2 regions of the Robbsia andropogonis genome follow, and region 1 is predicted to be linked to the other one. Evidence: predicted binding sites of a transcription regulator. Region 1 holds the regulator's gene; the other holds the start of a gene.
The links. Region 1 encodes FliA, which starts transcription of late flagellar genes. Its sites were predicted from a motif close to CTAAAGTTTNNNNNNNNNNNGCCGNTA; they were not measured.
Positions count from the first base shown of each region.

Region 2: the regulator FliA is predicted to act here: its motif matches at 4,268-4,294, upstream of motA (flagellar motor stator protein MotA).

Region 1 is NZ_CP139164.1:715,509-740,501, reverse strand. It holds gene SJQ66_RS03140 (flagellar basal body P-ring protein FlgI) at 1-536, opposite strand, end outside; gene flgG (flagellar basal-body rod protein FlgG) at 552-1,340, opposite strand; gene flgF (flagellar basal-body rod protein FlgF) at 1,451-2,206, opposite strand; gene flgE (flagellar hook protein FlgE) at 2,278-3,516, opposite strand; gene SJQ66_RS03120 (flagellar hook assembly protein FlgD) at 3,671-4,447, opposite strand; gene flgC (flagellar basal body rod protein FlgC) at 4,459-4,893, opposite strand; gene SJQ66_RS03110 (flagellar basal body protein) at 4,983-5,552, opposite strand; gene flgA (flagellar basal body P-ring formation chaperone FlgA) at 5,674-6,594, shown strand; gene flgM (flagellar biosynthesis anti-sigma factor FlgM) at 6,914-7,294, shown strand; gene SJQ66_RS03095 (flagella synthesis protein FlgN) at 7,434-7,901, shown strand; gene flgM (flagellar biosynthesis anti-sigma factor FlgM) at 8,116-8,439, shown strand; gene SJQ66_RS03085 (DUF2891 domain-containing protein) at 8,594-9,613, shown strand; gene SJQ66_RS03080 (RNA polymerase sigma factor FliA) at 9,662-10,402, opposite strand; gene SJQ66_RS03075 (MinD/ParA family ATP-binding protein) at 10,417-11,454, opposite strand; gene flhF (flagellar biosynthesis GTPase FlhF) at 11,447-14,836, opposite strand; gene flhA (flagellar biosynthesis protein FlhA) at 14,833-16,932, opposite strand; gene flhB (flagellar biosynthesis protein FlhB) at 17,196-18,557, opposite strand; gene cheZ (protein phosphatase CheZ) at 18,905-19,657, opposite strand; gene cheY (chemotaxis response regulator CheY) at 19,743-20,138, opposite strand; gene SJQ66_RS03045 (protein-glutamate methylesterase/protein-glutamine glutaminase) at 20,320-21,423, opposite strand; gene cheD (chemoreceptor glutamine deamidase CheD) at 21,423-22,301, opposite strand; gene SJQ66_RS03035 (CheR family methyltransferase) at 22,298-23,323, opposite strand; gene SJQ66_RS03030 (methyl-accepting chemotaxis protein) at 23,583-24,993, opposite strand, start outside.
Region 2 is NZ_CP139170.1:1,269,989-1,276,375, forward strand. It holds gene SJQ66_RS19115 (GntR family transcriptional regulator) at 1-451, shown strand, start outside; gene SJQ66_RS19120 (MFS transporter) at 693-1,991, shown strand; gene SJQ66_RS19125 (RcnB family protein) at 2,119-2,514, shown strand; gene SJQ66_RS19130 (arsenic transporter) at 2,567-3,976, shown strand; gene motA (flagellar motor stator protein MotA) at 4,346-5,209, shown strand; gene motB (flagellar motor protein MotB) at 5,206-6,279, shown strand.

The DNA.
Region 1 (24,993 bases):
ATCTGCACGCTGCTGCCGTTGGCACCGCCTCCCGCACCACCCACCAGCATATTGCCTTGGGCAACGGCATACACCTGACCGTCGGCCCCCTTCAGCGGCGTCATGATGAGCGTACCGCCCCGCAGGCTCTTCGCCGTGCCAAGGGACGAGACCGTGATGTCGATCGTCTGACCCGGCCGCGCGAACGACGGCAGCGATGCCGTCACCATGACCGCCGCCACGTTGCGCAGCTGCATGCTAGTGCCGGCCGGCACCGTCACGCCGAGCTGCGTCAGCATGCTCGACAAGCTTTGCGTCGTGAACGGTGTCTGCATCGTCTGATCGCCCGTGCCATCGAGGCCGACCACGAGGCCATAGCCGATCAACGGGTTGTCCCGTACGCCCTGGATCGTCGCCAGATCGCGCACACGTTCCGCGTGCGCCGGCGCGACGAACAGCGACAGCAGTGCCACCGATGCAGCGACCGACGCCAGCACGCGCGCGGCGAACCGTGCAAGACCGGAAATCGAAAACGAGGATGGTACGAAACGCGACATGATCCAGGCCCGCCGTCAGATTTGCATTTGGCTCAGCGTCTGCAACATCTGATCCGATGTCGTTACCGCCTTGCTGTTGATTTCATATGCGCGTTGGGTCTGGATCATATTGACCAGTTCCTCGACGACATTCACATTGGACGCCTCGACATAGCCTTGCTGCAGCGTACCGACTCCGTTGGCACCCGGTTGACCCACCTGCGGTGCGCCCGACGAGGCGGTCTCCGAGAAAAGATTGCCGCCGTTTGCCTGGAGACCGGCCGGATTGATGAAGGTCGCCAACTGCATCTGCCCGACCTGCGCGGTGGCGGCCGAACCCTGGTTGGTCACCGTTACGCTGCCGTCCTTCGCCACGGTGAACGAAATCGCCGTCTGCGGAATGGTGATGGCAGGGACAACCGGATAACCATCCGCCGTTACCAACTGACCGTTCTGATTCGTCTGGAAGGAACCGTCCCGTGTATAGCCGGTCGTGCCATCAGGCATTTGCACCTGAAAGAAACCCTGGCCTTGAATCGCCAGATCTCGCGAGTTGCCGGTCTGCTGGAGATTGCCCTGCGTGTACAGCCGCTCGCTGGCGATTTGGTGGACGCCCGTACCCATTTGCAGGCCGGACGGTACGGTGGAATCCGCGCTCGATGCCGCGCCGGGCTGACGCACGGTCTGGTACAGCAAGTCGCTGAACACCGCACGCGAACCTTTGAAACCTGTCGTACTGACGTTCGCCAGGTTATTCGAGATGGTATCCATCTGCGATTGCTGGGCGTTCATCCCGGTGGCGGCGATATACAGAGAGCGGTTCATGCTGGGACTTCCTCGCGGCGGGCCGCGTAACTATTCAATTCGTTCGGAACGCGGACAGGGTCCGCGCAACACAAAGCGCCGGCGTTATCGCCGATCACCGATGGCATCGATCAGCCGTTACTGAAATTCAGCAACTGATTGGCTTGCTGTTCGTTCGTCGACGCCATGTCCAGCATCTTCATATGCATCTGGAAACTGCGGGCGTTATCGATCATCTGCACCATCGCCGTTACCGGATTGACGTTACTGCCTTCCACCGCTTCCGGTATCACCCGAACCGTTGGGTCCGGATTCACCGCCTGGTTGTTGGCCGTGCGGAATAGCCCATCGTCGCCCCGTTTCAACTCCTGATCTTGCGGATTGACCAGTCTCAGCTTGTCTACCACCTGAATATTCGTTGGATCGCCACCCGGCGGCAGCGCGGACAGCGTGCCATCGGTGGAGATTTCGAGCCGCGAACCGGGCGGGATTGCGATCGGACCGGTTCGCCCCATCACCGAATGGCCCGAACTGTCCACGAGTTGGCCTGCATTGTTCACATGCAGGTTACCCGCGCGGGTATACGCCTCGCTGCCATCGGCCGTCTGCACCGCCAACCAGCCGCTACCTGAAATCGCGACATCCATCGGGTTGCCAGTGCGCTGCACCGGGCCCGGCGTATAGTCGGTGCCGGGATTGGTCGTCAGCGCGTAGGTACGGGTAACGGCACCGCCCGACGTGGCCGTCTCCACCGGCACGGACCGGTAAGCGGACAACTGCGCACGAAAACCGGTGGTCGACACATTCGCGAGGTTATTCGCGATGGTCGCCTGCTGGTCGAGCGCTTGCGAGGCGCCACTCATCGTCACGTAGATCAGTCTGTCCATCTTTACGAATCCGGGTAGGTAGTACGCTGGGGTACGGCGCTTACGGCGTCAGTCAGGCACGCTGTTTATCGTTACAGGTTCATCAGCGTCTGGTCCACCGCCTGTTGGGTCTTGATCGTCTGCGCATTGGCCTGGTAGTAGCGCTGCGCCGTGATCAGCTCGACCAAGGACGAGGTCAGATCGACGTTCGCGGCTTCGGTCGCGCCGGACTTCAACGCGCCGAGCGGGCCGGTACCGGCAACGCCCATCTGCGGCTGGCCCGACGTGGAGCTTTGCGCAAACATGTTGTTGCCCAGGTTCTGCAGGCCATCGGCGTTCGCGAAGGCGGTAAGCGCCACCTGACCCAGCACCATGCTTTGGCCGTTCGAATAAGTCCCCGTCAATTTGCCCGCGTTGTCGATACCGAATGACGACAGCGAACCGGCGGCATAACCGTCGCTCGTGACCGACGTCGCGACGAAGTCCGCGCCGAACTGCGTCATTTTCGAGAAGTCGAGCTTCAACGGCTGGGTGGCGGTGGCGCCATTGTCCAGTTGCAGCTTGACGTTTGCGTCCTTGCCCGATACCAATGCGCCGCTCGTATCGAAGGCCAGATGATCGACCGGCTTCTGTCCGCCGGCCGTGCTTGTGCCACCTACCGGCTTGCCATCCAACGTCGCGTAGACATTCCAGGTGGACGCCTCGTTCGACGTCTTCTGGTAATACATGTTCAGCGTATGAACGTTACCCAGTGAATCGAACACCTGCGCCGTGGTGGCGTTGTTGTAGGAAGTGGTATCGGACGGGTCGAAATGCATGTTTTTCGGGACACGTGAAGCCGAATTCAGGTTGGCTTCCGCCATCACCTTCGTGCTCATCTTCGGATCCACCGAACCACTCGGGATCGACAACGGCACGGCCGTCGACGTATTGAGCAGACCTTTCTTGTCCGCCGCATAGCCCATCAGCTTCAGGCCTTGCGCATTGACGATATTACCGTCCTTGTTCAGCGTGAATTGGCCGTTACGCGAATAGTTCGTCGTACCGTTGTTCGACAACGTGAAGAAGCCGTTCCCGTTGATCGCCATATCCAGCGTCTGGCCGGTTTCCGTGATCGTACCCTGCGTGAAGTTCTGCGCGATCTTCGACACGCTGGTACCAATACCGGCTTGGTCATTCGTGCTGGTGTTCATCGCGTTCGCATACATCGCCGCGAATTGCGCCTGGCTTTGCTTATAGCCGACGGTATTCGCGTTCGAGATGTTGTTGCCGATCACATCGAGGTCTTGCGAGGCCGCGGACAAACCGCTCAGCGCCTGGGAGTAAGCCATGACTGCCGTCCTGGATACGTAGTTAATGCAAGTTGAACAAAACCGGACCGATGCGGGCGGCGCGACTGTCTTCAATCCGCGCGGTTCTTGGCATACGACCGGAAAATCTGAGGTGCCGCGGTACGACGGGTGCTACCGGTAATACACAATCGCCCTACAGAATCTGGGATACGCTCGACAAACTGGTGGTGCCGCCGTTATTCAACTTCAGGCCCGCCGACCCGTTCGGCTGGGCGATCACGCTTTCGACCTTGGCCTGGGACAATGCCTGGGCGGAAACCGGATCGTCGCCATTGGTGGCGCTGACCTTGAACGAGTACTTGCCATCCGGCAACGCGATACCCTGGTCGTTCTTGCCATCCCACGACAGGGTGTTCACGCCACTCTGCTCGCCCGACACCTTCATCGAACGCACCACCTTGCCGGTCTCGTCGGAGATCTTGACCTGCACGTCCTTAGCCGCCGCGTCCAGGTTGACGCCGAAGGCACTGGCCTTGCCCTTTTCCAACGCGATGTCATGCCCGTTTGCAATCACGCTCTTGCCGATTAGGTTGCTCGCCTGCACCTGTTGCCCCGCGTTCAACTGCTTGGCCAGCGAGGTCATCGTCGCGTTCAAGCCGGCAATGCCCGATACCGTATTGATCTGCGCCAGCTGCGAGGTCATCTGCGAGCTGTCCATCGGGTTGGTCGGGTCCTGGTTCTTCATTTCCGTCACCAGCAAGCGCATGAAGGTGTTCTGCAGATCCTCCCCCGTCTTGCCCGCGCCCAAGGCCTTGCCTTCCGCACTGGTTGCGGTCGCACCACCGGTGGCGACCGGTGCCGCCCCACCTTCGCCCGGTGCACGGCGACCGGCGCCGTTGACCGCGTCCAGTACTTGTGGCGAAAGACCGCCATTCGTGGCGGCCGAGGCCGCATTGGAAATCGTGTTCATTCGTGCTTTCCTTACTGACCGAGGGTCAACGTCTTCAACATCAGTGATTTGGCCGTGTTCATCGTCTCGACGTTGGCCTGGTAGGAGCGCGAGGCGGAAATCATGTTAACCATCTCGCGTACCGGGTCGACGTTCGGCATCGTCACATAGCCGTTCGCATCGGCCGCCGCATTCGATGGGTCGTAGACGACCTTCATCGGCGACGGATCGTTCACAATCTTGCTGACCTTCACGCCGCCGATATCGGCCGCCGGGTTCCCCGCGCCGCCGCGACCTTGCGCCAGCGGGTCCACTTGAAACACCACTTGCTTCGCCACATACGGCTTGCCGTCCGGACCGGCCACGCTGTCCACGTTGGCCAGGTTACTGGCCGTCGTATTCAGACGTTGGGATTCGGCATTCATCGCGGAACCCGCCACCCGGAAGATGTTCATCATCGAAGACATCGCACCACCCTCACCGTTTTTACGACCCAGACCGCTACCACGCCATCGCTTGCCGCCATCGCGCCTTACCGCCACGCGCATGCCGTCCGTCAACCGCCGTTACCGCCACTCACCGCCGTCAACATCGTCTTCAATTGCTGATTGATGACGGTCAGGCCCGTCTCGTAATGCAACGCGTTGTCCGCGAAGTTGACGCGCTCGCTATCCAGTTCCACCGTATTGCCGTCCATCGCCGATTGATACGGCGTGCGGTAGGCCGGCGTGCCGTACGTGACACTTGCCGCGGCGGCCGCGCCGGCAACCCCCGCAAGATGCCCAGGGTGGGTCGCATCCATTCTCAGACCGCCGTTGCCGGCCGCCCCGCCCATGCCACCATTGCCTTCCGGGCGCGCCATGGCCAGATAACCGGTGGTTGCCGCGCTACCGCTGTTCCAGACCGGCCCGGACTTGCCGGCCGCGTCCGTACCCAACGCACCCTGCAACGTTTTCGCGAAGTCGATGTCCCGCGCCTTGTAGTTCGGCGTATTGGCGTTGGCGATGTTGCCCGACAATAATTGCTGGCGGTACGCGCGCAAATCCAGCGCTTGTCGGCCGAAATTGAATTCCGCGTCGAGTTTGTCCACGTACCGCCCCTTTTCCTTTTCAGGTATGGAACGCATCGTACGGGGAAGGCGGTCTGGGCAATTCGAGGATAAAGGGGGGTTTGGCGCTTCATTTCGGCCGATACCCCGTTGCCCGCTCTCCCTACAATCCGCTCTAACTGAAAAACCGGAGCAGCCAATGCGCGCCGCTACCCCTGTTCACCTGATCGGCCAGACCCTCCACGCCTTGTTCGGCGCGAGGTCGGCACGTTTCACACGCACGGCACGCCGTGTGCACAGCGGGTCTGCCGCGATGGCCGCAGCACGGTTGACCGGCGCGCGGTCTGGACGGACGGCGCGTGCATTGCCGGTTGCCGCGGTACATCAAACGGGACGCTCACCGTTGTCATCGGGCGACGCGTGGGTAACGGCAGCGATCATGGGTGTCGCCGCGGCGCTGCTGGGTGTTGCACCGCACGCACACGCGCAAGCCGCCAGCGCGCAGGACCCCGCATTGATTGTCCAGGCCGCGGAACGGTTCCTGGTGCAGCAGACCGAAGGATTGCCCGGTCGCGTGACGATCGCCGTCACGCCGCCGCAGCCACAAGGCTTGGCGGCCTGCCCGGCGCTCGAAGCATTCCTGCCGTCAGGCACGCGCATGTGGGGCAAGGTCATGGTCGGGGTACGTTGTACAGATGCCCGTCCATGGACGATTTACGTGCAGGCACGGGTCGGCATCATCGGCAATTACTACGTGGCGTCCCATGGCCTGAATCCGAATACGGTCATCGGACCGAACGATTTAATGGTGCAGAACGGTGATCTGACCACGATGCCGACGGCGATCGTCACCGATCCGACGCAGATCCTGGGCACCACGACGATGAACGCCGTGATGGCGGGCATGCCATTGCGTACTGACTCTGTACGAGCGGCGGTCGCCATCCACTTCGGGCAGATCGTCAAGCTGATCGCCCAAGGCAACGGGTTCGCGATTTCGTCCGAAGGCAGCGCCATGGCCAATGCGTCCGCCGGCCAGCAGGTCAAGGTGCGTACGGCAAACGGCGCGATCGTCAGCGGCATCGCGCAGCCCGATTCCTCGGTCAATATTCCCCTCTAAACCGCGACCAGGCCGCCATCAATGTGCCCTCCCCCTTACCGGTTGTCGATGCCGATCAGCCCGCTTGCGACCACTGCCGCCATCGACACGCGCATGGCGGTCATACCCGCCCAATGCATGCGTGACCATGGTGTGTGGTCAGCGGGCGGCCTTGATTTCGCACGACAATTATTTGGCAGTCGCGGCTTTCCTGATACACTGGAGGCTCATTCAGGAGAGCACTGTTTGCCTGCCGCGTTGACGTCGATAGCTTTTCGGACGTTTTTCTCGGTGGCAATGCCTATATCAGGCGGTGCGAACCACGCTGATGGGAAATGCCGTGAAACTCAACGCGAATCCAAACGACGCGTCGTTGCGACAAGATACGCTGCAACGGCAAAACGCCCGGACGCGGTCGAATCCTTCCGGGGAGGCGCCTGCCAGTGCCGCCAATGTGTCGGCGCAACAACAGAATGCCGCACCGTTGAACACGGGTGGCATCGGTGCAACACGGACCATGGGCGGCGATGCCCGGGTATCGGGCCGCACGACCCAATTGATGGCAGCGGCGAACGATCCGCGCAACGACGTGGACATGGAGCGCGTCGAATCCATCAAGGCTGCGCTGGCGAACGGTACATATCAAATCGATTCATCTCGTATCGCGGACGGCATGCTTCGCGGTTCACGCGAATTGATGTCGCCAAGCGGCGCGATCTAACTACTCTGACGTTTGTTGTTATTCCCCAGCGGCCGATAGGGCCGCTGCAGGCCGTTGTGTTTTCGCCGCTGCCGCTCTTGCCCGCCTGTGCGTCGCATGTCACGCTGCCGCCCTTCCGTTTCCTGCCGGATTCCCTGTGATGACGCCGACACCCTCGCCAAACTACGCCACGCTTCTCATCATTCTCGATCACGAGATCTCCGCGTTGCGCCTTTTCGTCACGACCTTGCAAGAGGAACAGCAGTTACTCGCGCGCAGTACCGATGTCTCCACATTACCGGATCTCGTGGCGCGCAAGACCGAACTGTATCGCCAGTTGACCGACCTTGGCCGCCAACGCACCTCATGGTTTGTCGCCGGTTCGCTGTCGGGCATGCAAGCCTTGCTGGATCGAATTCGAGAGGCCGAGCCGGCGGTTCACGCAGAAATCGCCGAAAAATGGGAAACACTGCTTGGACTTGCGCGTACCGCCCGCGCCAGCAACGAAACCAATGGCCGCCTCGTGAGGACGCGGATGGTGTACAACCGCTCGGCACTCGATGCCATCCGGATGGCCAGCGGCACGATGGCACCATCGACTTATGGTTCCGATGGACGGATGGGATGAGGGTCCCATCGCGGGACTGATGCATGAAAACGATTTTATCGTCCGAGACAAGATGTCACACACCGTATTTCTGCGTAATCAATCAGGCGTTCGTCAACCGTTAAATTACAAAATGTCTGCTCAATTAACGGCGTGTTGCTTAAATCCCCCGGAAATTACTAAAGTTCGCCTCAGGTAGGCCGTTACAGCAGGAAACGTCCCTTGGGGAACTGCTGTGAAACTCAATCCATCCTCGGCGGGCCAAACGCCCGCGGCCTTGCAAAAGCCGACTGTGGGCGGGCAGGCCAACTTGGCGGCGGCGCCCCCGCCGAGCCCTACCGTACTGGCAAGCACCGCCGCGGCTAGCGGCAGTGTATCTTTCTCGCCAATGACCGCAGCGTTGTTGGCCGCCGCCAGCGACCCGAGCAATGATATCGACATGCCACGCGTGGACGAGTTACGGTCCGCCATCGCTAATGGCACGCTGCGCATCGACGCCGAGAAAATCGCTGACGGGTTGCTCGTCACCACCCAGGAACTGATTCAGATGCCGAGCTGATCAGCGCGCCAGCGGTGCTGCCGAACGCGTCGGGATTGCCCGCGCACAGCGCCGTGGTTCCAACGGCTGATGTGTGACCGCTTATCGACCGGGGCACTCGGCGGTATAGTAGGCCTCTGACGAACCACCGCGCCGTGTGCGCCCTCGTGCCGAGATGCTAACTGCCGACGTCGCCTCCCAATTCTCCTCCATCGCGCTGCGCCATGTGACACGCGAATATCCCAATAGCCTGCTGCATGTCCTGGTCAATGACGACGACGCCGTCTCGCCGCGCCAGCTCCATCCGGTGTTTTATGGCAGTTACGACTGGCACTCGTGTGTGCATGGTTATTGGATGTTGGCGACGCTGCTCGACCGGTTCCCAACGCTGCCGCAACGTCATGAAATCCTCGCGACGTTTGACACGCATCTGACGCCGGCTCGCGTAGCCGGCGAGGTACGTTATTTCGAACGGCCAACGGCGCAAGGGTATGAGCGACCGTATGGCTGGGCATGGTTGCTGGCCTTGCACGGCCAATTGCATCGGATGAGCGGAACCGCTGACGCCGACGCGATCCGTTGGCGCGACGCATTGCAACCGCTGGCCGATCTGCTGGTGGCCCGCTTCACCGCGTTCCTGCCGAAATGCACCTATCCATTACGCGTGGGCACGCACTTCAACACCGCGTTTGCACTCGCGTTGGCGCTCGACTATGCACGGGACACCGCCAATGCGCCGTTCGCGGCGCTATTGAAAGATACTGCCGTGCGTTGGTACGGTGAGGACCGTGGATACCAGGGATGGGAGCCTGCCGGCGACGAATTCCTGTCACCCGGCTGGATGGAAGCGGAATTGATGCGGCGCATCTTGCCCGCGGACGCGTTCGTGTCGTGGTTCGACGCATTCCTGCCCAATGTACGGCAACGCCAACCGGCGGCGATGTTCGTGCCGGCAACGGTAACCGATCGCAGCGATGGCAAGCTGGCGCATCTGGATGGCTTGAATCTCAGCCGTGCATGGTGCTTACGGCAGATCGCGCAAGGGCTACCCGGCTCGGACACGCGCCGTGCGCTGTTGGCCGAGACGGCGAACGTGCACCTGACGCAGGCGTTGGCGCAAGTCGAAGGCGATTATATGGGCGAACACTGGCTGGCCACGTTCGCATTGCTGGCGTTATTGGCGGAGCGGCACTGAGACCAGCCATGCCGTACGTGCGCGCATGCGCGCACGCTCACTTTCGCCCTATGACGTCACCGGCGCGAAATCCCGCATTTTCGCGCGCAGCCGGCCCACGGCCTGGCTATGCAACTGGCAGACGCGCGATTCACTGACTTCCATCACCGCGCCGATTTCACGCAAATTCAAACCTTGCTCATAGTACAAGCTGAGTAACAGTCTTTCCCGTTCGGGCAAGCGTTCGATCGCCTCGATCAGGGATTCACGGAACGCGCCGTCCATCAAGCTTGCCAGAGGATCGGTCTTGTCCACGCAGTGACGATCGAGAAAAGATTCGTCACCGCCTTCGCGCTCGAAATCCTCGTAATAAAACAGCTGGCTACCGTGCAGGTCCTGCAGCATGGACTGGTATTCGCCTAGCGGCAGCTGCAAATGCTCGGCCACCTCGGACTCGGTCGCCGACCGGCCCACGCGCTGCTCGACCTCATGCACCGCACGCTCCACTTGTCGCGACGAGCGACGCAGGCTACGCGGCAACCAATCGTTCTCGCGCAACTGATCCAGGATCGCGCCGCGAATACGTTGGCTCGCGTAGGTCTCGAATTGCGCCCCGAGTTCGCCCTTGTAGCGGTTGGCGGCGTCGAGCAAGCCGATCATGCCGGCCTGAATCAGATCGTCCAGATCGACGCTCGATGGCAGCTTGGCAACGATATGCAGTGCGATCCTTCGCACCAGCGGCGCGTAGCGTAACGCCGTATCGTGCATCGACTGCTCGTTTTGCGTTAATTTGCCTTGGGCAGTGTACATCCGCGACTCCTTCGTCACGCAATATGCGCAGGCACCGCGTGCCGTTGCGTCGCCGCGGCCATTGCCTGCGGACCATTCCCGTAATCCTGCTGCCGACCCGTCATGCCGTCATCTTGCTGCGCACCGCGCGCGGGGGCATGCATGCCGTCCACCGCACCCACGCTTGCCTGGGCCTGTTGCTGCCGCCCATTCCCGCTACCCTGCTCATCAGTCGCCACGGAGGATGCGCCGCCGTCAGCCGGAACTGCACCGCTCGACGCCAGCGGCCGCCACGGCCAATGAACGATTTCCGCACCCACGCGGCGATAGTCGATCGCCGCCGGCGCGGTTGGATACGCCGTTACAACGCAACCGCCCAATGCATCGGCACGCCCCAATCGGTCCGCATCACGCGAGATGACGCCCGCGGGTGACAGGGAGATCGCGAGATACCGCCTGGCGACACCTGATAGGTTCTGGTAAGCGTTTTGCGCGTCGAGTGGTTTTGCCACTCGATTGAACAACAGCCGGAATTGCTGGATACCTTGTGCGAAATGCAGCCGCTTGATTAATCCATACGTACCCGGCATGGCCGCTGGATCAGCGTCGACAACGATCAGAACGTCGTGCGCCTGCGCCGCCAGAGGGGTCAGCGTACCGGTTTCATCAACGCGTGCATCCACCAACACGATATCGAGCGCGCCATTCATCGCCGCGGCCTGTTCATCGCCGCGCCAATGGCGCAATCCGACGGAATGGCCCTCCGCGTCAACCGGGGACCCAAGCGTCGGCACCCCACGTTGCGTTTCGTCATCGAACGGTGACAATACATCATCCAATTCGAACCGCTGCTCGACGACATCAGCGAGCGTGACGGGATATTGACCGACGCGCGCCTGTTCATCGATCACCAATGCACGCTTGCCATGAAAGCGCAAGGATGCAGCCAGATTGCGGGCGGCCGTCGTCGCGCCCGCGCCCTGCGCCGCGCCGAGAACGGTCACGATGCGCAGCGGACGGCCCGCCACCAGACGGCGTAGCCCTTCGGCCTGGTCGATAACGAACTTATCCATGCGAACTTCCGTAGTGTGCCTCGGCGGGCGACGGCTGGCCGGGCGAACGCGGACCATCGACGATTCCCTGAGTCGAGGTCGACCGTGCCGCACGGTCATTCTCACCAGCAAACAACATTTCCAATGCCTCCGCATCCGGCTGGAATGGTGATGTACGATGCGGATCGCTGAAAGCATTGTCGATCAAATAGCCACGGCGTGCCACTCGTAGATCCTCCGGCACCTTTTGTCCGTTGGACACGTAATGCACAGGCAAGCGGTGACGCATGACCGTGTCCAGCGCCGCGCCGATCCCGTTGGATTCGTCCACCTTCGTGATGATGCAGCCACTCAAGCCACCGTCCGCTTCCCCCGCATTACCGCCTGCCGCCGCATTGATCGCGGAACCGTAAGCACGAACCACCTCGTTCAACGTGTCGCCGTGGCTCGTCGCGTTCAGGAGCAGCAGGCGCTTGACCGGCATTTGCGCGCCCCGCAGCATCGCGACCTGTTCCGATACGGCCCGGTCACGCTGACTCATGCCGATCGTATCGATCAGCACCATATGCTTGTTCCGCAGTTCCGACAGCACCAGGCTCAGATCCGATGCATCCTTCACCGCATGCACCGCCACACCGAGGATGCGGCCGTAGATCCGCAACTGTTCGTGCGCACCGATACGATAGGAGTCCGTCGTGAGCAAGGCCACGCGGTCCGCGCCATGGCGCATGACCGCACGCGCGGCCAACTTCGCCGTGGTGGTCGTCTTGCCTACACCGGTCGGGCCCATCAGCGCGAACACGCCACCACGCTCCATCAACGCGTCTTCGTTGTCCAGCACCGGCAGGTTACGCTCGAATGTCGCCTTGACCCATGCCAGCCCTTCTTCCGGCGTGTGGACGGCCGGCAGTTTGTCCAACATCAGCCGCACGAGCTGTGCCGAGAACCCGCAGGCCAGCATCATTTGCGTGACGCCGTTGCGCACCGGGTCCCGGCGAATCCGCTCGCTTTGATCGATCGCCTCGAGTTGCAAGCCCAATGCGCCACACAGATTACGCATTTCCTCCAGCACGGCAGTTGCGCTGCGCGGACTCGGGTCATTCGTCATGGACGCCGTGATCGCAGGCGCGGATGCCGACGCTGGCGTCGTATCGGCAGGGATCGACGATGACGCATCGGCCGCGCTGTCACGCGCCTCCTCCACGTCTACGCCGAATGCGTCGTTCAGAAATGTTCCTGTCGCCGCCGACGCGGTGGCAGGTGCGGTATCGTCCGTGGCAACGCCCGCTTGCAAAGCCGGCGCCGCGGCAGGCACGGCATCCGCAGCCGATGCGGTCGCCGCATCGCTGATATCACGCGATTGCGGTGCCGTTGCAAAGGACGCCGGCAAATCGGCGTTATCCGGCAAATGCGATGCCAATGCCGGCAACGACGGCGTCGCACGAAGGCCGCCTATCGGGTTACCGATCGCCGGGTTCGTATGGGGGAACGTGGCAAAAGACGCCTTGACACGTGTGTGCGCCGCGTAACGCGTCGCGCCGTATTCGCGTGCCGCCATCATCGGCGACGCTCCCTGTGATGTCACCGGCGTCGACGTGGCCGATATCGTCGTCCCCGCCCGGTCCGCGGCAGGTGCGGTATCGACATCGACATCATCGCGCATCGCGCTTGCCACTTGCCTGGCGACGTCGTCGTTCGACGCACCCACGCGAAGGCCCCCCGGTGGTGTATCACGCTCCATCAACGCGGATTCCGGCAGCGGCGTGCGATCTTGCTCTTCCCGCGGCATGCTCGCCGGACGCACCACCACCTCCCCCGGGTTACCGAGTCCTCGCGCCATGGCCTCGCTGGCCGTCATCGGCGTCGCCGCCGCGTCGCCATGGCTCAGGCCAGCCGCATCGCGTGCCGGCCGGATTGCCGTCGGAAGGACGACACTGCTGTCATCCCGTTCGGCACGTGACAGGCCGAGCACATTAGCCTGCATGGATTCCTCGCCATCCCGCTCCGGTCGCGCCAAGCCAGCCACACCAGACAAGTGCCGTCCGCGTTCGGCTGCGCGGGCAAACGGCACGACGGGTGCCGGATCATCCTGCGTCATGTGCGTCCCATCGGGTTGCGCCGCGTCTGCGTGCGAGACATGCCCGTCATAATAAGCCGCCTCGTCGTGCGCGGAGTGTTCACGACCACCGTACTCGTTCGTCTCAAAATTCGCGTAGGCGTCATGCCCGTAGTGCGCGGCGGCATCCTGTCCATCGCTAGCATCGCCGTAGGCGACATCACGCCTGATGTCATCCTCACGGCCATCCAACAGCGCGCCGTTCACCGGCGACGGATCGGACGACCACGCATCGGCCCCAGCAGATGCCGTGCGATCCGGCCGGCCAACGTCGGCTTCCGTGGTGACATTGTGCCCGGGTTGCCTGGGTGACCTCGCTTCGCCGGTCCAGCCGGCGTCAGCCATCCGTTCGGCCCCCGGTTGTCCCGGCCCTTCCGAAACATCGTTCGACAACCCCGCGGCGGCTTCCGCCTCCGCGCGTGCGCGACGTTGCTGAAGATACGCAGTCTGGGTCGCGCGGTGCACATACGCCAGCGCCGATGCACCATCATCACCCACCGCCTTCGCGGCCAGCACGCCTGGCAATGCACGCGTGCGATCACGGCCATTCGTATTGTCCGGATGCATCAACGGGCTATGCAGCCCCGGGGCGGGACGATATGGCGCGGGGGCGCGCGGCCCTTCCTGCACCGACACTTGCCGTGCGTCTTCCCGTGTCTCGACCGGACGCGCCAGTCGACGATCGCGGTCGCTGCGCTCGGCCATCGGCGCTTCGTCGCGCGGTGTAAAACGACGCCCCTGCTGACTATGCGACGGGCCCTCGAAAGTGGGTTGGAGCGTGGGGAACGCACGGCGCGCGAAACCACCTGGCAAACCTTCACTCGCCCCCGCCGGACGGGCCTGCTGCAACAGGCTGGCGGCCGCCATACCGGGTTGCCCGGCCGATCCACGCCCTGATTCGGGGGAAGGCAACGCACCAGACACCCCGCCACGTGAAGCAAACGCATTACCTTGGAACGGTGCGTGCGGCGCCGTGCCGAATGCGGACGGACCATAGCCCTCGAAGGGTTCGACATCGTCGAACGGATCAGCCTCGATCGGCAGCCCTGACGCGCCGCGCAGCGAGGGTTCAATGCGCACCGGCGTCTCGGACGGACTCACCGGCGCGGCGGAAGGCGCCGTCGGCGCCTCGACGATCCCGCTCAGGGTGTCTTCCGTCAAGGCGACCAGTTCCACGCCACCGTCCACCACGCGATTCGATAACACCACCGCGTCGGCGCCGAGTTCGGCGCGTACCAATTTCAGGGCCTCACGCGACGAGGGAGCGAAGAATTTACGGACTTTCAAACCTGACCTCCGATCGTGGTCGTCACGCGGATCGTACGGCTATCCGGTACTTCCGCATAGCTCAGGACCTTCAATTGCGGCATGCTACGGCGCAGGAAACGGGCAAGCAAGGATCGCAATCCGTGCTGCACCAGCATCACCGGAGGGAAACCTTGATTCTGCTGCTGCAACAACGCATCCTGCGTTTGCTGCAGCAGTGTATTCGCCAGCCCCGGCTCCAGGCCGCCACCGTTGCCATTCGACAACGCCTGGGACAGGATACGCTCCAATCCCGGCTCGAGCCCGATCACGTACATTTCGCCATTGCCCGGCGCAACTTGCTGGGTGATCGCGCGCCCCAGGGCCAAACGTACCATCGCGGTCAATTCGTACGGGTCGCTGACCTTCGGCGCGTGCTCGGCCAATACATCCAGAATAGTACGCATATCGCGAATCGGCACGCCTTCGTCCAGCAGCCCTTGCAAGACCTTCTGCAACGTCGTCAGCGTGATCACCTTTGGCACCAGGTCTTCGACCAGCTTCGGCGCGTCGCGTGAAATCCGATCCAGCAATTGCTGTACTTCCTGACGGCTCAGCAATTCCGATGCATGCGACGTAATCAGGTGATTCAAATGCGTTGCCACGACCGTACCGGCATCCACCACCGTATACCCCAGCAATTGGGCCTGCTCGCGCATGCCGATATCGATCCACACCGCCGGCAAGCCGAACGCGGGATCGCGCGTGGGCGCACCCTGCAACGGCCCGCTGACCTGGCCCGGGTTGATCGCCAGCCACTGGCCGGGAAATGCGTCGCCGGTTCCCACCTCGACGCCGTTCAACGTGATCCGGTAGGCATTCGGCCGCAATTCCAGATTGTCCCGGATATGCACCACCGGTGCCAGAAACCCTATTTCCTGGGCGAATTTTTTGCGAATGCCCTTGATCCGCTTCAGCAATTCACCTTCCTGGGCAGCGTCCACCAGCGGGATCATCCGATAGCCGATTTCAAGACCGAGCGGATCGACCAGTTGCACATCGTCCCAGCTGGCTTCCGTATTTTCGGCATTGACCGCATTTTCTATAACCGGCTTCGGTGCGGCAGCTTCCGCGGCGCGGCGCTCGGCAAGTTGGCGCATCTTGCGCGCCATGAAAAACAATCCACCACCTAGCAGGCCGAAAGCGAGGTGCGGCATGCCTGGAATCAAGCCCATCCCGGCAAGAATACCGCCAGTGATCGACAGCACTTTCGGGTTGGTGAACAACTGACCGGTGATTTGCGTGCCGACATCTTCCTCGGTCGCCACGCGGGAGACGATGACGCCAGCCGCCGTCGAAATCACCAACGCCGGGATCTGGCCGACCAAGCCGTCACCGATCGTCAACAGCGTGTAGTTCGTTGCGGCGTCGCCAATGGCCATATTGTGCTGGGCCACGCCGATGATCAAGCCACCGACGATATTGATCGCCATGATCAGGAGCCCGGCCACCGCGTCGCCGCGGACGAATTTCGATGCACCGTCCATCGAACCGTAGAACTCGGCTTCCTGCGCCACGGCGACACGGCGCTTACGCGCGTCGGTCTCGTTGATCAAACCCGCGTTCAGATCGGCATCGATCGCCATCTGCTTACCCGGCATCGCGTCCAACGTGAACCGCGCAGACACTTCGGCGATCCGGCCCGCGCCTTTCGTGATCACCATGAAGTTGATGATGACAAGGATAGCGAACACGATGATCCCCACCGCGTAATTGCCGCCCACGAGGAAGTGGCCAAACGCCTCGACCACCTTGCCTGCGGCATCCGGGCCGGTATGGCCTTCCATCAGCACGATCCGCGTGGAAGCGACGTTCAGCGACAGTCGCAACAATGTGGAGAACAGCAGCACGCTCGGGAACGCCGCGAAATCGAGCGGTTTCTGCGTGTAGAGACTGACCAGCAGCACCATCACGGCCAACGCGATGTTGAACGTGAACAGCAGGTCGAGGATGAACGCCGGCAGCGGCAGGATCATCATCCCCAGGATCATGATGATCAGGATCGGGCCGGACAGCGCCCGCAGATTGCTGCCGGCGCCACCCGCGGGAATGCCCAGCATCGCAGTGAGGCGATTCATGCGGCGCTCCGGGCCACGACCGGCATCTGTTCAGCACAGCGGGCGTGCGCGCGCGGGCGCCGGGCGCCGTGTGGCGTCTGTTCGGCATCGCGTAGGCTGGAATGGCGCACTGGGGGTTCTCCGCTGAGACGCTCAGGAGGGCGCGTTCCGCGACAATCGCGGGGTACCGCGTTCGACCGCGGCGTTAAAGACGCACTCCGACGGAATGCATTATTACGGCAGCGCGCTAGCAGCGATCGAACGATAAGGTGGCTGAAATGCCCTTACTTCTGCGGATCACGGGCAGACGCGCCACGAGAACCACCGCCTGCCGCGCCAGCTTCGCGAATACTCGCCGGATCGACATCACTGACGCCAGCGGCGGCGTCACCCATTCCTCCGGCATTCCGTCCCGTCCGGCCCACCCCGGCACCCGCGGCGGTGCGGTTGCCAGCTTGCGTGGCGGCATCGAGGCTCGCATCGTCGAGATTGCCGTCGCTTCCAGACAACGACTCCGCGCTGACGGCCATTTCCTCAGGCACCACCACCGCGTCGGGTTGATCGGGATACTGCCCCCCTTCCGCATGCCAGCGCCGCAACTGGAACACCCAGGCCAGCACCTCCGCCACGGCCCCATACAGCGCCGCCGGAATCTCGCGATTCAACTGCACATGCTTGTACAGAGAACGCGCCAAAGGTGGCGCCTCGAGGACCGGGACGCCATTTTCCCTGGCAATTTCCTTGATACGCTCGGCAACGAGGTCGGCCCCTTTGGCGACGACGCGTGGCGCGCGCATGCCGGCGTCGCTGTAGCGCAACGCCACGGCGAAGTGGGTTGGGTTCGTGATGATCACGTCGGCCGTGGGGACCTGCGACATCATGCGGCGGCGGGCCATCGCGCGTTGTTGCTCTCGTATCTTCGCCTTGATGTGGGGGTCGCCCTCGTTTTCCTTGAATTCGCGCTTGACCTCCTCCTTCGTCATTCGCAACTTCTTCGCATGCGACCAGAGCTGATACGGAACATCGGCAAGCACCAGCAGCAGCATCGAGCCGACCGTGGCCGCGCAAACCACGCCCACCATTTGCGCCGCGTGCGGTAAGGCCGCACGAACCGGTTCACCCAGCAGCCCGATGACATCCGCTTTGTAATGGAAGGCGACCATCGTGGCCACCGTGCCGACCAACACGCATTTGGCAATGCCCATGCCGAGCTGCGCCAACGCGTGCGTCGAGAACATCTTGCCCAGGCCGGAAATAGGATTCAAGCGGCCAAAATTCGGCGCCAACGGCTTTGTCGTCAGCAGCCATCCGCCCAAGGCCATCGGCGACATCAGCGCAACAACCGTCATGGCGAGCAAGATCGGCCCGATTGCCTGCGCGGCCAGCAATACCGCGTCACTGATCCGATGCAACATCTGCATGGGGTCCTGGCTTGCAGCGCGATCGAAAATGAACGCATGCTTGAACAGTCTCTGGAACTGGCCAAGCATCGAGCCACCCGTCATGTAGACTCCGCCGAACCCGACGGCCAGTAGCGCGAACGTCGACAACTCACGCGAACGCGCAACCTGTCCGTCCTCCCTGGCCTGCTCCAGCCGTCGGGGCGAGGCTGATTCGGTTTTTTCGAGATCGCTGTCTTCTGCCACGCGCGCTCCGTAGCGGACGGAAGGCAGCCCCGATGGCCACGCTGTCTCCGTCTCGTCCTGTGCCGTCTGATCGACTCAAACATGTCGGCAACCCAATGTGCCTTGATGGGCGAGGCTTCCGACTGCTGGCATTATCAGGGGCGGGACGCAACCACCATCCAACGATCAGACAAAAAAAGACGGCGCATTTCCCGAGATCGGGCCGTGCGCCGTTGGAGTGAGAACCGGTGTTGTCATTCAATCGCCTCTTGCGATGGCCGAACCGATGGCGCATCGACGTTGAGACGAGATGAATCGCAAAGCAAAAAAACCACGTGGAACCGGCAGAGCCGGTTCCACGCGATTGATCAGAAACCGAGTTCGGTCAGTAGATCGTCTACCTGGCCTTGGTCGGTAACTATATCGGTACGTCCTTCCGTGTTGATCTGTGGACCGTTCAACAACGACGGCTCCTTGTCTTCGGTCTTGACGCCGCTCACGATCTTGATCAACTCGGCGCGACGTTCCGGCGAGATGTTTTCCAACAACACGCCCAGCAATTGCTGTTCGATGTGGTGCACCACATCCATCACTTTCTTGATCACCTGGCCGGTCAGATCCTGGAAATCCTGGGCCATCATGATTTCAAGCAATTGCGCATTGATCGTCGCCGACTGCGAGGACGTGGTCTGCAGGAATGTGCGGGTTTCCGTGACCAGCGCGCGCGAGGCATCGATATCTTGCGGCGCGTCGTACCATTTCTGCCAGCGACCATCCAATGCGTTGGCTTCCTTGTTCAACTTGTCTGCCAGAGGCATGGCGACATCCGTCGCGTTCAACGCACGCTCGGCGGCTTGCTCCGTCATCGCCGCGATGTACGTCAAGCGATCACGCGCGTCGGGAATGACTTCCGCAGCCTGTTCGACTTGCTTGTCCAGCCCCAGTTCACGCATGCTGTCGCGCAGCATCCGCATCAGTTGCCCGATACGAGCCGTCATCCGTTCGGCGGGATCCGCCGAGTCGACGCCCGTGCCCGCATCATGGCCCGCCGCCGCGGAGACCGCGGGCGCGGCCGTAGCCGCAGGCTGGGCGGCAACGCTTGCTGGCGGCTCCGCTTGCATTTCGGTTTTTACATCGCCCTTTACGGGCGGCGCCCCGAACAGTTCGTCATCGATATCCACGACCGCATCCTCGCGCTTAGTCATCTCACGCCCCAGCCTTCGCCATCTTCTCGCGGATCTTCGAGATCTTTTCGTCGAGAATCGCAGCGGTGAACGGCTTCACCACATAGCCACTCGCCCCGGCCTGCGCCGCGGCAATGATATTTTCCTTTTTCGCTTCCGCGGTGACCATCAACACCGGCAAATGTGCGAGTGCCGGATCGGCGCGGATCGCCGTCAACATCTGCAGGCCGTCCATATTCGGCATGTTCCAGTCGGAAATGACGAATTCGTACGAGCCTGCCTTCAGTTTGGCGAGGCCCATCGCACCGTCTTCCGCTTCATCGACGTTGCTGTAGCCCAATTCCTTGAGGAGGTTCCGCACGATGCGACGGATCGTCGGAAAATCGTCCACCACAAGAATTTTTATCGAAGTATCCATCGTTTGCGCCTCTAAAAACCTGTACTTAATCTCAAATTAGTGTGCGCCCTATCCTGCCGGCCGGCGGGTGCGACGTCGAATGTGTAATCCAAACCGCCTGGACTCACCCGTCTCGCGCCGTTTCATTGGATATCGGCAGTAATCCACGTGATCTTGAGAGCAAATTGCACTCAACCGCGTACTATACGCGATGTGCGCGCTCACCCATCGACAGCAACTTCTGCATGACGTGATGCGTCATCTGCTGCAATGACACTGACTCACAGGCCGCGCCGATCAACACCGCCTCACGGGGCATACCGTACACGACGCAACTCGCTTCGTCCTGCGCAAAAGTATAGGCACCGGCGCGACGCATCGCCCCCATGCCAACCGCGCCATCCTTGCCCATTCCTGTCAGCAATACGCCGATGGCGTTCTTGCCGGCAAATTCCGCGACCGAATTAAATAGCACGTCGACCGATGGACGATGGCGATTAACCGGTGCCGCATCGCTTAACATCGCAACATAGTTCGCACCGCTGCGTGCCAGCGACAAGTGGAAGTCGCCAGGTGCGATATACGCATGCCCGGGAAGCAGCCGTTCTCCATGCTCGGCTTCCTTGACGGAAATCCGGCAAAGCGAGTCGAGCCGCTTCGCGAACGACTTCGTGAAGCCCGCCGGCATGTGCTGCGTGATCAATACGGCGGGTGCATCCGACGGCAGCGTCAACAATACTTCCTTGATTGCTTCGGTACCGCCGGTGGATGCGCCGATCGCAATCAATTTTTCCGTCGACACCAGCATGTTGCGCAAAGGCGAGATCGTCGGCGCGGCACTGCTGGCGGCGGCCGCGCCATTGGTCGCCGCGGCCGGTCGCGCCGTCAACGGACGCACCTTCGCGCGTGCTGCGGCGCGGATCTTGTCAGCGATCATGTCGCTGTAATCCAGCAATCCGTCGCGAATGCCGACTTTCGGCTTGGAAACGAAGTCCACCGCACCCAATTCCAGAGCGCGCATCGTGATTTCAGAACCACGCTCGGTCAGCGAAGACACCATGACCACCGGCGTCGGACGCAGGCGCATCAATCGCTCGAGAAAATCCAGCCCGTCCATGCGGGGCATTTCCACGTCAAGCGTCAATACATCCGGATTGTGCTGTTTGATCAGTTCCCGTGCGACCAACGGATCCGGCGCTGTCGCGCAGACCATCATGTCAGGCTGGTTGGAGATGATCTCGGTCATCAGGCTGCGTACCAACGCGGAGTCATCAATGCAAAGGACACGAATCTTCGGGGTAGACATCACATCGTCTCAATAATGGTTTTTGTTAACGGCTGCGGCGGCGTCGCACCGCCCGCGGGCGCCGTCGCCGGACGACGGATGAAAAGCTCGACGCGCGACTTCGATGCAGCCGCGGCGGCACCGGACGCGGGTGCGGCGGCGCCAGTTGCTGCCGCCGGCTTGCTGGCACCGGTCACCGCCGCCGTGGGTGGGAGAGACGTTGCCGGACGAGCAGCCGCGCGCGCCGCGCTCGCGAAGACCTGGATCGTATCCGGTGAACGGCGTGCATGCCGATCCCGCATTGCCCCCATTTCCTCGGACATCGCACGCTCGCGTTGGGCGAGCTCGATCTCGGCCGTATGGCTAACAGGATCGGTGACGCGGACGTCCAGCGGGAGCTTGCGTACCATCGCCTTGCCGCTGCTTGGCATGAAGGCTACTTTGCGCGGGTGTTCCCCCTGCAAGTCTTCGGCAACGATACGAATCCCTTCCAGCGCCAGATAGCGACGGACGAATCGCGAATTGTCATCTCCGATGTTCAGCGTGTGCATGCGCTTCAACACGGCCGCGCCCCCGAATACCTTGGCTTCGAGAGAGGCACGTCGTGCGCCGCGCTTGATGAGCTCGTTGATCAACACTTCCATCGCGAACGAGCCATAGCGCATGGCATCAGACGACGCACGGGACGGATCGCCTCCACCGTCCGGCAACATGAAATGGTTCATGCCGCCCAGGCCCGAATACGGATCACGGATACAGGCGGAAACGCAGGAACCCAGCACCGTGGTGAGCACCATGTCATCGCTGGTGACAAAATATTCGTTCATCAACAGCTTGACGCCGGGCTTGCCGAAATCCATGTCCTGGTAAAAATGATTGGCCTGCGGCAGGGCACTCATCTGCGACTACCGGCGAGCGCCGCGGCGCGGCTTTCGCCGGCCGCCAACAAATTCGAGGTCGACGCCGGTTCTTGCGTGCGCTCGTAGACGGTCTGCCCCTTCAAGCGGAACGCCGATGTCATATACGAGAAGTTTTCCGAGTGTCCCGCGAACAACAAACCACCCGGCTTGATCAGCGGTGCAAACGTCTCGAGAATGCGTGCTTGCGTTGGCTTGTCGAAGTAGATCATCACGTTGCGGCAGAAGATGACGTCGAACGGCGCTTGGCGCTGAACCTGCTGCCACGGTGGCGCAATCAGGTTGCACTGTTCGAACGTGATCATCGAACGCAAGGCATCGTTGACGCGCACGCGGCCTTCGCGCGAACCGGTGCCGCGCAAGAAGAATCGTTGCAGGCGGCCTGTCGGCAGGCCTTTGACCTGATCCGCCGTATAGATTCCGGCGGAGGCGGTGGCCAGTGCCTGTGTGTCGATATCGGTCGACAGTACCTTTGCCTGGGTCTGACGTCCTCCTGCCTCCGCCAGCGTCATCGCGATCGAATACGGCTCCTCGCCAGTGGATGCGGCACAACACCATACGTTCAACGGCGACGTATGCTTGGCGGCGAATTCGGAGAGGATGGGGAAATGATGACCTTCCCGGAAGAAGGCCGTCAGATTCGTCGTCAGCGCGTTCGTAAACGCTTCCCACTCCTGTGGGTCACGACTGCGCTCGAGTCCGTCAAGATAGTCCGAGAACGAGCGGATACCGAGCGCCCGGAGACGACGCGCGAGACGGTTGTACACCATGTCGCGCTTCTGGTCGGATAACGAGATACCGGCTTCACGATAGATCAGCGCACGAATGCGACTGAAGTCCTCGGCGGTGAACGGAAAGTCACGCGCCGCTTCCAGGTCGCTGCTGGAGATGCCGGTCACGGCGAAGGCGCCGTTCTGGTTGCCACCGCCAGTCGCACCGGACGGCTGTGCATTCGTGCGGGACGAGAGGGAATTCAAGCTGGGCCGAGTGCGGAACGCAGTCATGTCAACGCATCATTTCAAGACAACCGTTAAATCGGTTCGGACTGGCGGCACGCTACGGTGCGCTTGCACCTTCACCGCCACCCGAACACATTTTTGAGCGGCCATCGGCCTGCTCATCGCATCACGCGCCTCGCTTCAGCCCCCGCCCTTCGCGCATGCGCCGGTGCCCGATGCGGGACCGATCACGCTGGTCAGCCCGCGTGGATGATCCCGTCGATGTTCTAAACCGGTCCCCGTTGCCAAGTACTACTCGTTCAAATCAGAACGACTCCCACTCACCTTCAGCGGCCGTCGGCTTGAACGCACGACTGGCGGTGCCAATTGGCGCCTGCTCGCTTGCCGGGACATCGCTGCTTGGCAACGGCGGGCGCGTTGCTTTCGCGGCGCTCGCCGGCTTTGTCGACGAAACTGGCGTCGACGCCGTCACCGAGGTAGCGGCGGCCGTGACCGCAGTCCGTGCCGCGGTTTCCGCACTGCCCGCCGAGCTACCCGCTTGCCGTGTGATACGACCGGCGACGCGCGCCTTGATCTTTGGTTTTGCCGACATTGCGGACTTGACGCCCGCCGCTGCCGTCGAACGCGGCTTTGGCGCCGAAGATTTCCGCGGAGCGGAGGTTGCCGCGGCGGGCAACGGTCGCGATACGCCCGGATGCATCGCGGCACTATCCAATCGATAATGGCCGAGCGCCGAATTCAACTGCCGCGTCTGCTCCTCCAGCGAGGCGGCCGCGGCTGCGGCCTGCTCCACCAGCGCTGCATTTTGCTGCGTGACGCCGTCCATCTGCGTCACCGCCTGATTCACCTGCTCGATGCCACCGCGCTGCTCCTCGGACGCGGCACTGATCTCGCCCATGATGTCGGTCACGCGACGCACGGCCTGCACGATTTCATTCATCGTCTCGCCGGCGCGCGCCACAAGCGTCGAACCGCTGTGTACTTTTTCGGCGGAGTCGCCAATGAGCGCCTTGATTTCCTTCGCGGCCGCCGCGCTGCGCTGCGCCAGGCTGCGCACCTCGCCCGCCACCACGGCGAATCCACGCCCTTGCTCCCCGGCGCGCGCCGCTTCCACCGCCGCGTTCAGCGCCAGGATATTTGTCTGGAACGCAATGCCTTCAATGACGCCGATGATGTCCACCACCTTGTCGGAACTGGCGGTGATACCTTGCATCGTCACGACCACCTCGCCGACCACCTCACCACCACGCGAAGCAATCTCGGAAGCATTGGCCGCCAGCTGACTTGCCTGGCGGGCATTGTCGGTGTTCTGACGCACCGTCGAGGTCAGGTGATCCATGCTTGAAGCGGTCTGCTGCAGGGACGCCGCCTGTTGCTCGGTACGCGACGACAGGTCGGTATTACCGGCGGCGATTTCCCGAGCGCCCACTTCGATACTGTTTGCACTCGACTTCACCGTGCGCAGGGTAGACGAGAGACCGTGTTGCATGGCGTCGATCGCTTCGAACACGCGACCCATCTCGTTCTGCGATCCCTGACCATACGCGTTCTCGACGCGTTGCGACAGGTCACCCGCGGCAATCCGATGGAACAAGCCGGTGGCCGTATCCAGGGGCGCGATCACCTGACGCCGCATCAGCCACAGCGTGATCAGGCCGAAAGCGACCGCCGCGATCAACGCAACGACAATCGCCACATCCAGCATGACAAGGCGG
Region 2 (6,387 bases), on a different replicon from region 1:
CGAAGTGACTGGTGTACGTGCAGCGTGCGAACGCGCGACGGATCAGGACGTCGCCGCGGTCATCGTGCGTCTCGACCGGGTCCGCGATATCTGCAATGCGATCGAACCGGCTGAACAGTGGCGTGATCAATGGCATCGCGCAGGCACGGACTTTCACATCGAACTGGCCCGTTTGAGTGGCAATCCTTTTATCGTGAAATCCATCGAGCGAGTCATGACCCGTCTGGCGCGGGTGCGATGGCTCGAAGTATCCACCCCGGCACGTCGTGAACAAAGCTGGCAGGAGCACAAGGCCATTGTTACTTTGATTCAGGCCCGACGTGCGGATGACGCGGCACAGGCCGCTTCGCGGCACATCCGTGATACGCATGACCGATTATTGCGGTCGCTGCGTGAAGATCGTCAGTATCTGCGTGCACAAGGCCTTGCTGTCGACGACACGCTACGCTGAAGCAAAAATTGCATCGCGGTTCGGCATGACCTGTCGCAACTGATCACGCCGTTCCGGATCTCTCTCACTTGCTGATTATGGCGTCCGCATCGCGGATGTCCTCGAACAGGATAAATACATCGTGTCCCGCAACACTCCCTTGTCCCAGGGATCTTCTGCTTTACCGCCAGCCGATAGCGCCGCGTCGACGAACCTTTCCGTCAATGGTCGGTGCGTATCGGTCGATGCTCCGACCGGTTCGATAGCGCATACACCGGTCGAGCCTCCGGGAGAGACTTTCAATCCGGCATGGCGCCGCAATCTGGCGGTCTGCGTGTTCGGCTCGTTCACGACGCTGATCGCAATGACGTTGCTGCTGCCGTTCCTGCCATTGTATGTCCAGGAGCTCGGCGTGCAGGAACCTGCGGCCATTGCGCGGTGGTCGGGCCTGGCGTTTGGCGCGACCTTCTTTGGTGCTGCGGTGTTGTCGCCGGTGTGGGGGCATTTGGCTGACAAATACGGCCGCAAGCTGATGATGATCCGCGCCAGCCTCGGGATGGCGATCACCATGTCCTTGCTTGGCATGGTGCACGACGTTTGGCAACTGACGGGCCTGCGGCTGCTGGCCGGCATTCTTGGAGGCTATGCCTCCGGCTCGATGATCCTGGTGGCAACCCAAACGCCGAAGGCGCGCGTGGGGTGGGCTCTCGGTACGCTTTCGTCGGGCATCATGTTTGGCAATCTGGTCGGGCCGCTGATTGGAGGGGTGCTGCCAAAATGGATTGGCATCCGTTGGACGTTTATTGCCGCGGGTGGCGTCATCTTTATCGCGTTCCTCGCCACCACTTTTCTGATCAAGGAAGATCCACAGCGACGAAAGCCGAAGGCGGGTAAGGAAACGGTGGAGTCTGGCGATCAGACACGACTGGCGCACCGCAAGGAGGGATGGGCGGCCATCCCGCAAAAGGGGCCCGTGGTGGCAATGCTTGTAACCGGGATGTTGCTGATGTTCGCGAATATGTCGATTGAACCGATCATCACGTTATTCGTCGCGCAACTGGTGGATACGTCACAGGTGACGGTCGTGTCCGGGCTGACGATGTCCGCCGCGGCGTTGGGCAGCGTCCTGTCGGCGTCGCGCCTTGGCAAGCTCGCGGACCGCGTTGGCCACTGGCGCGTGATCATCGGTTGCATGACCGCCGCTGCGATCCTGCTCGTACCGCAGGCTTTCGTGCAGACGGCGTGGCAACTGGTACTGCTGCGCTTCATGATGGGCTTGGCGCTTGGAGGCTTGCTGCCGTGCGTCGCCAGCGTGATTCGACATCGTGTGCCCGCGCATGTGGCAGGCAGCATGCTGGGCTATTCGACATCGTCGCAATACGCCGGGCAAGTCACCGGGCCGCTGGCGGGAGGCCTGATCGGCGGAGCATTGGGCATGCGTTCCGTGTTCCTGGGAACCGCCGCACTGATGGCAGTGAGCGCCGCCATGAATGTGTTCTTGTCAAAACGCTATGCATTGCCGGTGCCCGCATCGGCGCGAGAAGACGTGGCATCGCCATGACGCGGGACCGTCTTCGGTGAGGCCAGGCGCAATGCGTCGCTGTTACATCTGTGACCGCCACTGTAAGGCAAGTCATCCCGAAATAGGCGATCATGTTCACACATGAACAAGATGCAAGGAGCGGAACATGAAATCGAAAGCCATCGCGTTGTTGCTGGCATCGGCTCTCGCGGGTACGTCGGTGGGCGCCTTCGCGCAAAGTGGTCCGGGACCGGACGATCATCGCGGACCGGACCAACATGGTGGCCCGGGACACGCCGGTCCTCAAGGCGGCCCGGATGGTGGCCCGAGAATGCACGCGGATGATCACGGTGGCCGGGGTCCGGTGCCGCACAGCGATTGGCGTCGCGGCCAACGTTTGCCGGACGATTACCGGGGCGATCGCTATGTTATCAACGACTGGCATGCGCACGGTCTGCGCCAGCCACCGCGTGGCTATCAATGGCGTCAGATCAATGGTGACTATGTACTCGTCGCCGTGGCGACGGGCGTTATCTCCAGCATTATTCTCTCGACGCACTAACCCGGGAACACCGCGTGATGCGATTGGCGACATGGTTTCATAAGGGAGTTGCATGCCGACCAGTGTGATCTGGTGTGTGATCGTATTGTCGATCGTTGGTGTGATGACGAGACCGCTGCGTTTGCCCGAGGCCGTATTTGCGTTGGGCGGCGCGGCGGTTTTGTGCTTGGGCGGCGCGCTTTCCTGGCCGATGGCGGGACAGGCCGTGCTAAAAGGCATGGACGTGTACCTGTTCCTGACAGGCATGATGCTGGTTTCCGAGATAGCGCGACAGACCGGTGTGTTCGACTTCGTTGCCGAGCACGCGGCGCGACGCGCGCGCGGTAGCGCTTACCGTCTGCTATGGCTGGTGTACGCCGTGGGGGTTGTGGTCACGGCACTAATGTCGAACGATGCGACCGCCGTCGTATTGACGCCTGCCGTGCTTGCCGCCACGCGCGCGTCAAAGGTCCGCGAGCCGCTGCCCTATCTGTACGCCTGCGCCTTTGTCGCCAATGCGGCGAGTTTCGTCTTGCCCATCGCCAATCCGGCGAACCTCGTTGTCTTTCAAAATCACATGCCGCCGCTGGGAGCCTGGCTGGTACGCTTTGCCTTGCCGTCGCTGCTGTCGATTGGTCTGACCTATGGCGCATTGCGCTTCACGCAACGCGTGGCATTGCGTAATGCATTCAGCGATAACGCGGAACGACCCGGGCGAGACAGCAAGAGAAATCGGTCGCAGGGCGTAATGGCAGGCAATGACGCCAGCAAGCCGGATACCGGGGCGCGGGATGCGCCAGGACAGACCCTGTCCGTGACTGGCCGCTGGGCCGTGGCCGGCATTGCCGCCCTGGTTGTCGTCATGCTGACGGCTTCGGCGTGCGACGTCGAACTTGGCGCCCCCACGGCAGCCTGCGGTTGCCTCGTGCTGGCAATCGTGACGCTCGCGGCACGAAAGCGTCGCCCTGGCGGCGACGCCGATCCATTCCGTGTCACCGACGTACTGCGAGGTGTGTCCTGGGGCGTGTTGCCGTTAGTGGCAGGGCTTTTTGTGCTGGTGGAAGCATTGGCGCAGACCGGTGTATTGCACGTTGCGGGAACGTGGCTGAAACAGCGGGTACAAGACGGATCGCTGTCAAATCAGGCGGTGGTGGCGGCCGGTGCGGGTATCGTCACGGCATTGCTCGGCAATGTCGTCAATAATCTCCCGGCCGGTCTCGTCGCCGGAACCGTTCTGGGTCAGGCGCACGCGCCAACCCTGATCGCAAGCGCGGTGGCAATCGGTATCGATCTGGGGCCGAACCTATCGGTCACAGGCTCGCTCGCGACGTTGCTCTGGCTGACTGCGTTGCGACGCGAAGGATTGCATGTGAGCGCCTGGTCTTTTCTGCGCGTCGGGGCGGTCGTGATGATCCCCGCGTTACTGGCCGCGCTGGCCGGTCTCGTGCTGCAGGATATTCTGGTTAGCGTGCTGACGGCCTGAGTTTTTCTTTCGTGGCTGTGTCCGTTTTTGCATCCACAGTGCGAACCTGAGGCCCCATGCCAGGCAGGTGTCCATCGGGCGGTTGTGGCGTTTGCATGTGAGACTCTCATCCGGAGCACCCCCAGGCAATATGATTGTCTAGGCATTTCACACCCCATTGCGAAAAACCCGTGAATTATTAATGGCCGAAGTCATTTTTTGCAGCCATTTAAGAATGCCGGGATTATAAAAAATACATTAAATTCAATGTATTAGTGATTGCTTTGGCAGCATGGCACGGCAGCGGTCGCACTCAAGTTTTGCCCTTTCCGGTCGTAATCCGAGTATCAAGGCGTTGCCTGAATCCTTTTTGCTTTGGAAGGTGCATGAATGTTTGTGATCATTGGAATGGTCCTTGTCGTCGGCTGCGTAGTTGGCAGTTTCATCGGTGCGGGTGGGCACATCGCTGCACTGATCCAGCCGCTGGAGCTGCTCTGCATCCTGGGCGCGGCGAGCGGTGCTTTCGTCATCTCCAATCCAGGCAAGACGATCAAGGCGACGCTGGGTGCGCTGCCAAAAGCATTCAAGGGCAATGCGTTTACGAAGGAACGTTATGTTCAGTTGATTTCCTTGCTGTATGAATTGCTGCAGAAGGCACGTAAGGACGGCATGATCGCGCTTGAAGCGGATGTCGAATCACCCGACACCAGCCCGATCTTTCAGAAATATTCAGACGTGGTGGCAGATCACCATTTGCTCGATTTCATCATCGACTATCTACGCATGATGTCATCGGGAAACCTGACCGTGCACGAGATCCAGGACTTGATGGACGCGGAAATGGAGACGCACCACAACGAAGCCGCCGTGCCCGGTGGCGCGTTGCAGGGCATGGCGGACGGCTTGCCGGCCTTCGGCATCGTCGCGGCGGTGATGGGCGTGGTCCACACGATGGGTTCGGTTGGTGCGCCGCCCGCCGTATTGGGAGAGTTGATCGCCGGCGCGTTGGTGGGCACGTTCCTCGGGATTTTGATGGCGTATGGTTTTATCGGACCGCTGGCGACCCTGATCAATACGAAAGCAAAGGAAGAGGGCAAGCCGTACGAGTGCGTGAAGTGCGTGCTGCTGGCTTCGCTCGGTGGCTACGCGCCCAGCATCGCGGTGGAATTTGGTCGCAAGGTGCTGTTCACGCACGACCGCCCGTCTTTCAATGAACTGGAAGAAGCGGTCAAGGCGACCAAGGGGCCGCGATGAGCGACGATAAGGATCGGGTCTCGCTCACCATTATTCGTCGCAAGTCGAAGGGACATCACGGTGGTCATCACGGCGGTGCCTGGAAAATCGCCTACGCCGACTTCGTGACGGCGATGATGGCCTTCTTCCTGCTGATGTGGCTGCTCGGCTCCACGACGAAGGGCGAAAAGGCCGGGATCGCAGACTATTTCAATACGCCGCTGCGCGTGGCGTTGACCGGAGGATCCTACTCGGGAGGCGCCACGTCGATCCTGAACGGCGGTGGTGCGGACATGACGAAGAGCAACATCGGCGACGTCAAGCATGAGGATCCCGTGAAATCGAAAGCCAAGCCCTCATCGCCGCTCGATGAGAAGAAACAGCAGACGAAGGCCGACGACTTGCGCAAGCTGAGCGCATTGAAGCAGAAGATCGAGCAGCTGATTGATCAGAACATCAAGCTCAAGCCATTCAAGAACCAGATTCGACTCGACATCACCAGTGAAGGCCTCCGCATTCAGATCACCGATGCACAGAATCGTCCGATGTTTGCGTCGGGCAGCTCGGTGCTGGCACCGTACACGAAGTCGATTCTCGATGAGATTGGTGTGGCGCTAAACGACGTGGAAAATCGCGTATCGGTTGCCGGGCATACCGATTCAGCGCCTTATAGTGGTGGCGAAAAAGGCTATTCGAACTGGGAGCTGTCCAGCGAGCGTGCCAACGCCGCCCGGCGCGAGCTGATTGCCGGCGGAATGAACGAACGCAAGGTCATCCAGGTGCGAGGGCTGGCGGATGCGTTGCCGCTGGATTTGAAGGACCCGGCCGCACCGATGAACCGGCGAATCAGTATTCTTGTGCTGAACCACGAAAGCCTGGCCGCGTTCCTGCGCGATGGCGGACGGATGGATGTCGGTAACGGCGAAGAAGCGGCCGATATGATCGGTGCATCGGGTACGCCGTCACCGAATACGAAGTCGGCCATGACACCCGGCGAGGAAGCGTCGGTAACCCCCGCGCAGGAGATGCATGCCGTGACCACGATGCCCCCGGCTGGCAGTGCGCCGGCTGCGCCGCATGCCGGGTCGTAGGTTTCTCACTAAGCACTGACGAGCGTCGGCGCGCCGCCAGCACCGATTCTTGCAACCGATCCCGCCCGGGAACGAGAAATGCTCACTGCTCCAGCGAACTTTTTTGCT